3 regions of the Actinosynnema sp. NPDC050436 genome follow, and region 1 is predicted to be linked to each of the others. Evidence: riboswitches for the same ligand, from Rfam matches in the RefSeq annotation. Region 1 holds a riboswitch; each other region holds the start of a gene.
The links. Region 1 has a riboswitch for glycine ahead of gcvT (glycine cleavage system aminomethyltransferase GcvT). Riboswitches for the same ligand answer to the same signal wherever they lie in the genome.
Positions count from the first base shown of each region.

Region 2: it holds a riboswitch for glycine, as region 1 does, so the genes downstream of both, gcvP (aminomethyl-transferring glycine dehydrogenase) here and gcvT (glycine cleavage system aminomethyltransferase GcvT) in region 1, are expected to answer to the same signal.
Region 3: it holds a riboswitch for glycine, as region 1 does, so the genes downstream of both, gcvH (glycine cleavage system protein GcvH) here and gcvT (glycine cleavage system aminomethyltransferase GcvT) in region 1, are expected to answer to the same signal.

Region 1 covers NZ_JBFAJV010000014.1:89,282-92,548, reverse strand. The annotation lists gene glyA (serine hydroxymethyltransferase) at 1-116, opposite strand, end outside; gene gcvT (glycine cleavage system aminomethyltransferase GcvT) at 127-1,311, opposite strand; glycine riboswitch at 1,333-1,427, opposite strand; glycine riboswitch at 1,428-1,515, opposite strand; gene AB0I60_RS29050 (DUF3817 domain-containing protein) at 1,852-2,154, opposite strand; gene AB0I60_RS29045 (hypothetical protein) at 2,175-2,555, opposite strand; gene AB0I60_RS29040 (helix-turn-helix transcriptional regulator) at 2,677-3,165, opposite strand.
Region 2 covers NZ_JBFAJV010000010.1:250,221-253,487, forward strand. The annotation lists gene gcvP (aminomethyl-transferring glycine dehydrogenase) at 1-1,143, opposite strand, end outside; glycine riboswitch at 1,299-1,389, opposite strand; gene AB0I60_RS24360 (MerR family transcriptional regulator) at 1,555-2,118, opposite strand; gene AB0I60_RS24365 (bifunctional nuclease family protein) at 2,769-3,242, opposite strand.
Region 3 covers NZ_JBFAJV010000015.1:7,001-10,267, reverse strand. The annotation lists gene AB0I60_RS29520 (L-serine ammonia-lyase) at 1-980, opposite strand, end outside; gene gcvH (glycine cleavage system protein GcvH) at 986-1,366, opposite strand; glycine riboswitch at 1,483-1,574, opposite strand; gene ald (alanine dehydrogenase) at 1,796-2,902, shown strand; gene AB0I60_RS29505 (hypothetical protein) at 3,264-3,267, shown strand, end outside.

The DNA of each region.
Region 1 (3,267 bases):
AAGTTCTCCGACGCGATCATCTCCAGGGTGCCCTGCTGCCGGCCGAGCTCCGCCGCGACGGCCTCGGCGACCTCCGGGTCGAACTCCGCGAGGGAGGTGTTGAAGTGCTCGGACATGGTGTCTCCCTTACGAGTTTCGCTTGTAGAACGGCAGCGCGACGACTTCCACGGGCTCCTGCCTGCCCCGGATGTCGACGGCCAGAGCGGTGCCGGGCTCGGCCAGCGCCGGCGGCACGTAGGCCATCGCCACCGAGTAGCCCAGGGTCGGCGACAGCGCGCCGCTGGTGACCTCGCCGACCACCGAGCCGGACGCGTCCAGCACCGGGTAGCCGTGCCGGGGCGCGCGGCGGGACGTGGTCCTGAGGCCGACCAGCTTCGCCTCCGCGCCCTGCTCGGCGACGGCGGCCAGCGCCTCGCGGCCGACGAAGTCCTCCGGCTTGTCCAGCTTCACCACGCGGCCCAGGTTGGCGTGGTACGGGGTGCGCGCGGCGCTGAGCTCGTTGCCGTACAGCGGCATCCCGGCCTCCAGGCGCAGCGTGTCGCGGCAGCCGAGGCCGGCGGGCCGGAGGTCGTGCTCGCGGCCCGCCTCCAGCAGCGCCTGCCACACCGCCGGCGCGTCGGCCGGGTCGAGGAACAGCTCGAAGCCGTCCTCGCCGGTGTAGCCGGTGCGGGCGAGCAGCGCGGGCCGGCCGGCCACCTCGGTCGGGTAGGAGGCGTAGTACTTGACCGACGCGAGGTCGGTGGTGGTGAGACCGGCCAGGATCGCGGTGGACGCCGGCCCCTGGACCGCCAGCAGGGCGTAGTCGACGGACTTGTCCACGACGGAGGTGTCGAAGCCCTCCGCGCGCTCGACCAGCGCCTGGAACACGACGGCCGCGTTCGAGGCGTTCGCCACGACCAGGTACTCCTGCTCGCCGGTCCGGTAGACGATCAGGTCGTCCAGGACGCCGCCGTCCGCTTGGGTGATCATGGTGTAGCGGGCGCGGCCGACCCCGATCGCGGACGCGTGGCCGACCAGCGCGTGGTCCAGCGCGCGGCCGGCCTCGGGGCCGGACAGCACGATCTCGCCCATGTGCGTCAGGTCGAACAGGCCCGCTGACGTGCGCACGGCGTGGTGCTCGGCGAGCTCGCTGTCGTAGCGCAGCGGCATCCGCCAGCCCGCGAAGTCGGTGAACTGGGCGCCCAGCGCCTCGTGCTCGGCGTGCAGCGGCGTCCGGCGGGTTTCCACGGGGTGGTCCTCCCTGGTGGCGGGCACGGCGACGAGACCGACCTGGTCGGCCGGTCGCCGTTGGTGAAGGATGACACGGTCCATCGGAGACTCCTCGTCGAGTGAGCCTCCCCCTCTGTCATGAGCCTGAGAGCTTCACCGCGCGCGGGGCGCGGCTTGCACCGTGGGCGAGGCGCGCAGCGCCTGCTTTCCAGAGTTGCCTTCGTCGGGCGGTAGCTGTGCCTGAGAGATTCCGGGGAGGAGTTGCTCCTTCGGCGCCCCTTCCGGGGACTCTCCCGCGCGACATCGACGGCCGTGTTCAGTTGGTACCGCCAGACGCTAGTTGTGCCTGGTAGGCACGGTCAACCGGGACCGGGTCACAGAACCTGCCGCCCGGCCGACCACCCGACGACCCGCGCACCCCGGCCGCGCTGCCGCCGAGCAGCGGGAACCCGCCCGCGGAGCCGTCGACGGCCCGCTCCGGGAACCCGCTCCGGGCCGCGCGTCCGCCGTGCAGCACCGGGAACGAACCCCTGTAGAGGCGGGGGAACGCCGGAACACCTCGGCCGCGCGCAGGCACGCCGACCGGTGCCGGCCGCACGCCCACGGCCGTCTCAGCGGACGGTGCGGGGGTGGGGCACGCGGTCACAGCGCACGTTCCTCCTTGACGCTCTCGACCACCTTGCGCTCGGCGTAGAACGACACGAACGGGATGGTGCCCGCGAGCAGCACCAGCGCGGAGCCCTTGAGCGACCACCGCGCCTTGAGCGCCAGGTCGACCGTGAAGACCAGGTAGACGGCGTACAGGAAGCCGTGGACGGGCCCGACGACGGCCATCATCCCGGAGTTGTCGCCGACGTACTTGACGAACATCGCCACCACGAGCAGGAGCAGGCCGACACCGACCACGTAAGCCATGAACCGGAACCGGCTCAACGCACCGCTCATCGCCTACCGACCGCCTTCGCTCACCGCTGGTCCCGCGCGTTGAGCTCCCGGAGGTAGCGGTTGTAGGCCGCCAGCTCGTCGTCCTCGTCGTCGTGCGCGGGTGTTCTGACGGGTTCCACGGTAACGGCCGGACGCGGGGCGGCGGCCACCGGCTCCCGGCTGCCCCCGGCGGCGTCCTCGGCACGGCGCTGGGCGGCGAGCTTGCGCATCCGCCACACCATGAAGACGGGGAACAGGCCGAACAGCGGCCACTGGAAGACGTACCCGAGGTTCTGGAACGTGCCGCCGGCCTCGGAGAACCTCTCCCACTGCCAGTAGGCGAGGCCGCAGCACACGATCAGCGACACCAGGCAGACCGCCGCGATGGCGAGTCTCTTGGGTGTCAGGAGGGTGCCGGGCACCCTCCCACACTACTTCGCGGAGTTCACTTCTCGGCGGAAGGGGCTCCTCGCACAGGAGCCCGCCCTCCCGGTTGGTGCAGGTGTTCGACTCGACGCCGCGCCCTCACAACGCGGCGCTGGTTCACGCAACGCCGTCCCGGCGCTGCCGCTGCAACCTGGCCACGCACCAGGCCGCCGCACTGCCCCGACGCAGGTGCTGGAGCACCGTCATCGGGCCGAGGCGCCGTCCCAGGTCGGCGGGGGTCAACCCGGCCGCCCGGTAGTCGAGCGCGCGCTGGTCCAACGGGCTGATGCCCGCGTCCCACCACCGCTCCGCCTCGGACAGGTCGCCCACGAGCTGCCAGTAGCTGGCGGCAGCCGCGAGCAGCACCTCGGGCACCTCGGGTGCCCTCTTCCGCATCGCCGCCACGTAGGCCGGGTCAGCGGATTCGACCCGCACCAGTCCGCGCGACCCGCCGTTCGCCCGTTGCACGGGGATCCCCGGCGCGGACGGCGGGGCCTCGGCCAGCCACTCGTCCTTGATCCGGTTCACCTCCTGCAACTCGGCGTCGTCCGAGCGCTCAGCCGCCCACTGCCGCAGCAGCTCGTCGACTCCGGAGTCCTCGACCATTCTGCCTCCTCGTCGGTCGAAGATCAGCCAATGCAGCGCACCGTATTAGCGGGTACCGACAACCGCTAGACCCTGGTTTGTCAAAAACCCTGTTACCAGCGC
Region 2 (3,267 bases), on a different contig from region 1:
GCCGGCGGCCAGCACGGTCGCCATCCGGTGGGCGCGGGTGGCGATGCCGCGCAGCCCCTCCGGGCCGTGGTACACGGCGTACATGGAGGCGATCACGGCCAGCAGGACCTGCGCGGTGCAGATGTTGCTGGTCGCCTTCTCGCGGCGGATGTGCTGTTCGCGGGTCTGCAGCGCCAGCCGGTAGGCGCGGTTGCCGTCGGCGTCGACCGACACGCCGACCAGCCGGCCGGGGAGCTGGCGCTCCAGGCCCGCGCGGACGGCCATGTACCCGGCGTGCGGGCCGCCGAAGCCCATCGGCACGCCGAAGCGCTGGGTGGTGCCGACGACGACGTCCGCGCCGATCTCGCCGGGCGGGCGCAGCAGGGTCAGCGACAGCAGGTCGGCGGCCACCACGGCCTGCGCGCCGGCCGCGTGGATCTCCGCGATCAGCGACTCCTGGTCGCGGACCACGCCGGAGGCGCCGGGGAAGGACAGCAGCACGCCGAAGAAGTCGCCGCCCAGGCCGAGGCCCTCCAGGCCCTGCGACAGGTCGGCGGTGACGACCTCGATGCCCAGCGGCTCGGCGCGGGTCTCGATCACGGCCAGCGTCTGCGGCAGCGTGTCCTGGTCGACCACGAACTTGGCGGACTTGCTCCGGCCGGCGCGGCGGACCAGGGTCATCGCCTCGGCGGCGGCCGTGGACTCGTCCAGCATGGACGCGTTGGCCAGGGCCAGGCCGGTCAGGTCGGCCACCACGGTCTGGAAGTTCAGCAGCGCCTCCAGCCGGCCCTGCGAGATCTCCGGCTGGTAGGGGGTGTAGGCGGTGTACCAGGCCGGGCTCTCCAGCACGTTGCGGCGGATCACCGGCGGGGTGGTGGTGCCGTAGTAGCCCAGGCCGATCATCTGCTTGAGCGGCTTGTTGCGAGCGGCCAGGGCGCGCAGCTCGGCCAGCGCCTCGGTCTCCGTGGCGGGCGCGGGCAGGTCCAGCACCAGGTCGCGCTCCCGGATCGACTCGGGCACCGCGCGCTGCGCCAGCTCCTCCAGCGAGCCGACGCCGATCACGTCGAGGATGCGGGCCAGCTCGGCCGGCCGGGGGCCCACGTGCCGGTCGGCGAAGGGGGTGCCGTGCTCGAGAGCGGCGAGGGGGATGCGGTCGTGCGTCATAGATACGCCTCCGGGGCTACGGGCACACTTCTGCCGTTGCCCTCCCCCTCTGTCTTCTGCCCGTCGGGGCGCCTGAGAGCTTCACCCGGCCGTCGGAACGGACCGGGCTTGCACCGTCGGCGGGGTCGGCGGACCGACCCGCTTTCCAGAGGCGTCTCACCCGCGCGGTCCTTGCGCCTGAGAGGTTCCGGGGAGGATTTGCTCCTTCGGCGCCGAGACGTGCTCGGACTCTCCCGCGCGGGATAAAGCGACTACCCGCGAATGGTACCCGGACCAGGCCCGCAGGCCCGCACGGACGCGACGCGGATCTCAGCCGGTGGCACGGGACTTCGGGGTCGCGGCTGCGGGGCCCGGCCGGACCGACGCCCCGGACCGCTCCGACGGGCCTGGCGGTACCGACGCGCGCGGGCCTCAGCCGGTGGCGCGGGTGCGCCGGCGGCGGGACAGCTCGTCGTTCGGGGCGTGCTCGACCTCCCCGCCGTCCGCGCGCTCGGCGGGGAACTCGTGGATGGTGCCGCTGATCTCCCGCATCGCGCCGCTGACCGCGATCCCGAACACCCCCTGACCGCCCTGGAGCAGGTCCACGACCTCCTCCGGCGAGGTGCACTCGTAGACCGTCGTGCCGTCGCTGAACAGCGTGATCCGGGCCAGGTCCTGCACGCCCCGGCGGCGCAGGTGGTCGACCGCGACCCGGATGTTCTGCAACGAGACCCCGGTGTCCAGCAGCCGCTTGACCACCTTGAGCACCAGGATGTCCTTGAACGAGTACAGCCGCTGGCTGCCCGAGCCCTGGGCACTCCTTATGGTCGGGTTGACCAGTCCGGTGCGGGCCCAGTAGTCGAGCTGGCGGTAGGTGATGCCCGCGATCTGGCACGCGGCAGGGCCTCGGTAGCCCACGAGCTCGTCCGGCAGCGAGGAGTCCGGGAACAGCTCACCCTGTTCGCCGGATCCGGCCCGGATGGCTTCCTCGACCACGCCTGCCTCCCCTCGGTCCGGCCACGACAGCCGGCGACCACCGTGCAACCGCCCCGGCGTTGGAATCACACCGTGGCAATTCACCCGAGTTCGACGGTAAGACCGCCTAGGGGGCAGGTCAACGCGACGCGCTGAGCGTGTCGCACCTCAACCTCAGGTTGAGGTTGAGAGAGACGCCCGACGTAAGCCATTCGGGTGACGTTTAGTGATCGTTTAGCCGATCACCGCTGACGTTGTGTAATTCGGAAGTGTGACACCGGGGGGTGGCACACCGGGTTGATCCACAACTCACCGCACACACCACGGGGGGCCGACCCGACTCGCGGCCGGACCACCGGCCCCTCGTGGCGCAGCCGGCACCCGAACCGACGAAACGCCCACTCACAGCCCGCCACCGAGCGTCCGTCGTGCACACCGGCCGACCGCCCGGACGGCCCCCGGCGCCCCCCGAACAGCTCCCGGCACGGGGTCCCGGACCGCCCGGGGCACTCCCCAGCCGGCCGGGACCCGGCCGCTGCCGCCCCGCTGCGCCCCGAACGCGCGAAAGCCCGGAGCGACCGCTCCGGGCTGCCCGTCCGACCCCACCGGGCCGGACCGCCTCCACCTCGTCCACCTGCGCGCCGCGGCGGCACGCCCGGCCCGGGACCGGGCTACGTGTCCGCGCCCCGGAAGTCCTCCGGCGACACCGAGTCGAGGAACTCGCGGAACTTCTCGACCTCGTCCTCCTGCTCGTCCGGGATGATCAGGCCGGCCTCGGCCAGCACCGACTCCTCCGCGTGGATCGGCACGCCGATCCGCAGCGCCAGGGCCACCGAGTCGCTCGGGCGCGCCGACACCCGGACGTCGCCGTCGAACACCAGCTCGGCGAAGTAGGTGCCCTCCTGCAGGTCGGTGATGCGGACCTGTTCGAGGTTGCGGCCCAGGGCCCCGATGACGTCCTTGAGCAGGTCGTGGGTCAGTGGCCGCGCGGGGCGCACGCCCTGTTGTTCCAGGGCGATGGCGGTGGCCTCGACCGACCCGATCCAGATCGGCAGGTAGCGCTCGCCCTCGGTCTCGCGCAGCAGCAGGATCGGCTGGTTGGCGGGCAGTTCCACCCGCACGCCGACGACGCGCATCTCGCTCATCGGGTATCGCCTCCCTCAGCGCGCT
Region 3 (3,267 bases), on a different contig from region 1:
TTGAACAGCACGCCCACCGCGCCCGCCGTGAGCAGGAACCGCACCACGCCGTCGTCGGACGCGCCCGGCACGAACCGCGTGTAGTAGTGCAGCACCGCCGGCACGATGCCCGCCGCGCCGTTGGTCGGCGCGGTCACCACCCGACCGCCGGCCGCGTTCTCCTCGTTCACCGCCAGGGCGAACAGGGTCACCCAGTCCATCACCCGCAACGGGTCGGTGGTGAAGTGCTCGGCCGCGAGCCGCTGCCGCATCTCGGCGGCCCGCCGCCGCACCTTCAGCCCGCCCGGCAGCACGCCGTCCTCGGTGCAGCCGCGCTCCACGCACTCCTGCATCACGTGCCAGATGTGCAGCAGGCCCTGGCGCACGTCGTGCTCGGAGCGCCAGGACAGCTCGTTGGCGAGCATGACCTCGCTGATGGTCAGCCCGGTCTCGCGGGTGCGCGCCAGCAGCTCGTCGCCGCTGAGGAACGGGTGCGCGATGGGGGTGGCGTCGGCCTTGATCCGGTCGGTGCCGCTCGCCGTCTCGTCCACCACGAACCCGCCGCCGACCGAGTAGTACACGGCCTCGTCCAGCACCTCTTCGCCGGAATAGGCGGTGAAGCTCATCCCGTTCGGGTGCAGCGGGAGGGACTTCCGGCGGTGCATCACCAGGTCGGCGTCCTCGGTGAACGGGATGTCCCGCACACCGCCCAGCAGCAGCCTGCCGGTGGCCCGGATCTCCTGCACCCGCACGTCGGCCGCCGTGGGGTCGACGTCCTCCGGCTTGTGCCCCTCCAAGCCCAGGAGCACGGCCTTGGGGCTGCCGTGGCCGTGCCCGGTCGCACCCAGCGAGCCGAACAGCTCGACGTGCACGCGGTCCACCGAGTGCGCCCGGTGCCCGAGCCGCGCGACGAACATGGTCGCCGCGCGCATGGGGCCGACGGTGTGCGAGCTCGACGGCCCGATGCCGACGGAGAACAGGTCGAAGACGCTGATCGCCACGGCGCTCAGTCCCCGGTGAGTTCCGCGTACTTCGCGGCGGTCAGCAGGCCCGTCGCGTCCTCGACGGCGACCTTGAACAGCCAGCCCGCGCCGTACGGGTCGTTGTTGATCAGCGACGGGTCGTCGGCCACCTCGGTGTTGACCTCCACGACCTCGCCGCTGACCGGCGCGTACAGGTCGCTCACCGACTTGGTCGACTCCAGCTCGCCGCACACGTCGCCGGACTTGACGCGCTCGCCCACGGTCGGCAGCTGGACGAACACGATGTCGCCGAGCGACTCCGCCGCGTAGGAGGTGATGCCGATCGCCACGGGGTCCTGGGTACCCGGGGTCCAGTCGACCCACTCGTGCTCGGGCGTGTACAGCAGGTTGTCCGGAAAAGTCACGTCAGCTCCTCGGTCCGCGCGGCCAGGTCCCCTCTCTGTCCTGGGACCTGAGAGCTTCGCCGCAGCGCTGCGGCTTGCACCGTGGGTGCGCGCGTGAGCACGCTTTCCAGAGTCGCCTCGCCCGAGCGGTTCTCGTTGCCTGAGAGTGTGCGGGGTGCTTGCTCCTTCGGCGCTCCAGACGTGCTGGAGGCTCTCCCGCTCGGGTTCCGGTGTCGCCTGCGACACCCCGGCCGATGTTCAGTTGGTCGGACGCGAGCACGCTAAGTCGTCGGCGACTCGGGTGTCAACGCGCGTCCAGAGACTTCACGCCACCTCCGCCGTTGTCCGACCGGCACAACGCGGCAGGTGCGCGTTCGTGCCAACGGCACGATGACAGCCGGATGGCGGTACCGGACCTTTGGCATTAACAACGCCCCGAAGGAGCCCTCCGTGCGGATCTCAGTACCCCGCGAGATCAAGAACCACGAATACCGCGTCGCGCTGACCCCCGCAGGCGCCCACGAGCTGACGGTGCGCGGCCACGACGTGTTCGTCGAGGCGGGCGCGGGCCTGGGCTCGGCCATCACCGACGAGGAGTACCTCGCGGCGGGTGCGAAGGTGCTGGCCACCGCCGAGGACGTGTGGGCCGAGGGCGACCTGGTGCTCAAGGTCAAGGAGCCGATCGCGCGGGAGTACCCCCTGCTGCGCAAGGGCCAGACCCTGTTCACGTACCTGCACCTCGCGGCCGACCAGCCGCTGACGCAGGCGCTGCTGGACTCCGGCACCACCGCGATCGCCTACGAGACGGTGCAGACCGCGAACGGCGCGCTGCCGCTGCTGGCCCCGATGTCCGAGGTGGCGGGCAGGCTCGCGCCCCAGGTCGGCGCGTTCTCGCTGATGAAGCCGTCCGGCGGCCGGGGCGTGCTGCCCGGCGGCGTGCCCGGCGTGCACCCGGCGCGGGTCGTCGTGATCGGCGGCGGCGTGGCGGGCCTGAACGCGGCCACCATCGCCGTGGGCCTGGGCGCGGACGTCGAGATCCTGGACACCAACGTCGACCGGCTGCGCCACATCGACGCCCTGTACCAGGGCCGGCTGCGCACGGTCACGTCGAACCGCTACTCGGTCGAGCAGGCCGTGCGGGAGGCCGACCTGGTCATCGGCGCGGTGCTGGTGCCGGGCGCGAAGGCCCCGAAGCTGGTCTCCAACGAGCTGGTGGCGCAGATGAAGCCGGGCTCCGTGCTCGTCGACATCGCCATCGACCAGGGCGGCTGCTTCGCCGACTCGCGGCCGACCACGCACGCCGAGCCGACCTACCAGGTGCACGACTCGGTGTTCTACTGCGTGGCCAACATGCCCGGTGCCGTGCCGCGCACGTCCACCTACGCGCTGACCAACGTGACGCTGCCGTACGCGGTCGCGCTGGCCGACAAGGGCTGGGAGGCGGCGCTGCGCGCGGACCAGGCGCTGGCGCTGGGCCTCAACGCGCACGACGGCCTGCTGACCTACCAGCCGGTCGCGGAGGCGCACGGCCTCACCCACACCCCGCTCGAAGTCTGAGCACCCGCGAAGGAGGGGCGTCCACCACGACGGTGGGCGCCCCTTCTCGCACGTGGAGGGCATGAAAAGGCGGCCCGCTCAACCAGCCTGGGGGTCACTGGGAGCGGGCCGCGCCACCAATGCTAGCGGGCGGCGGGCGGTCGTGCCCAGCCGCCCCGCCCATCTGACGCCCAGATCTTTACCAGGAGGAGCACAGCCCGTGTCCACCCTCAAGCAAACGAGTGAATTCGCCGCGTAACGGGTAAGTCACGACGCCCGGTCGGCCGATGAGGTACAGCGAGGTGCCCGTGCGCTGACGCGGCGGGCTCGCCCCTCCGCGGTGTGCCCACCGCGCCGCCGCCGACCTCCGATCGGAGCGCACATGG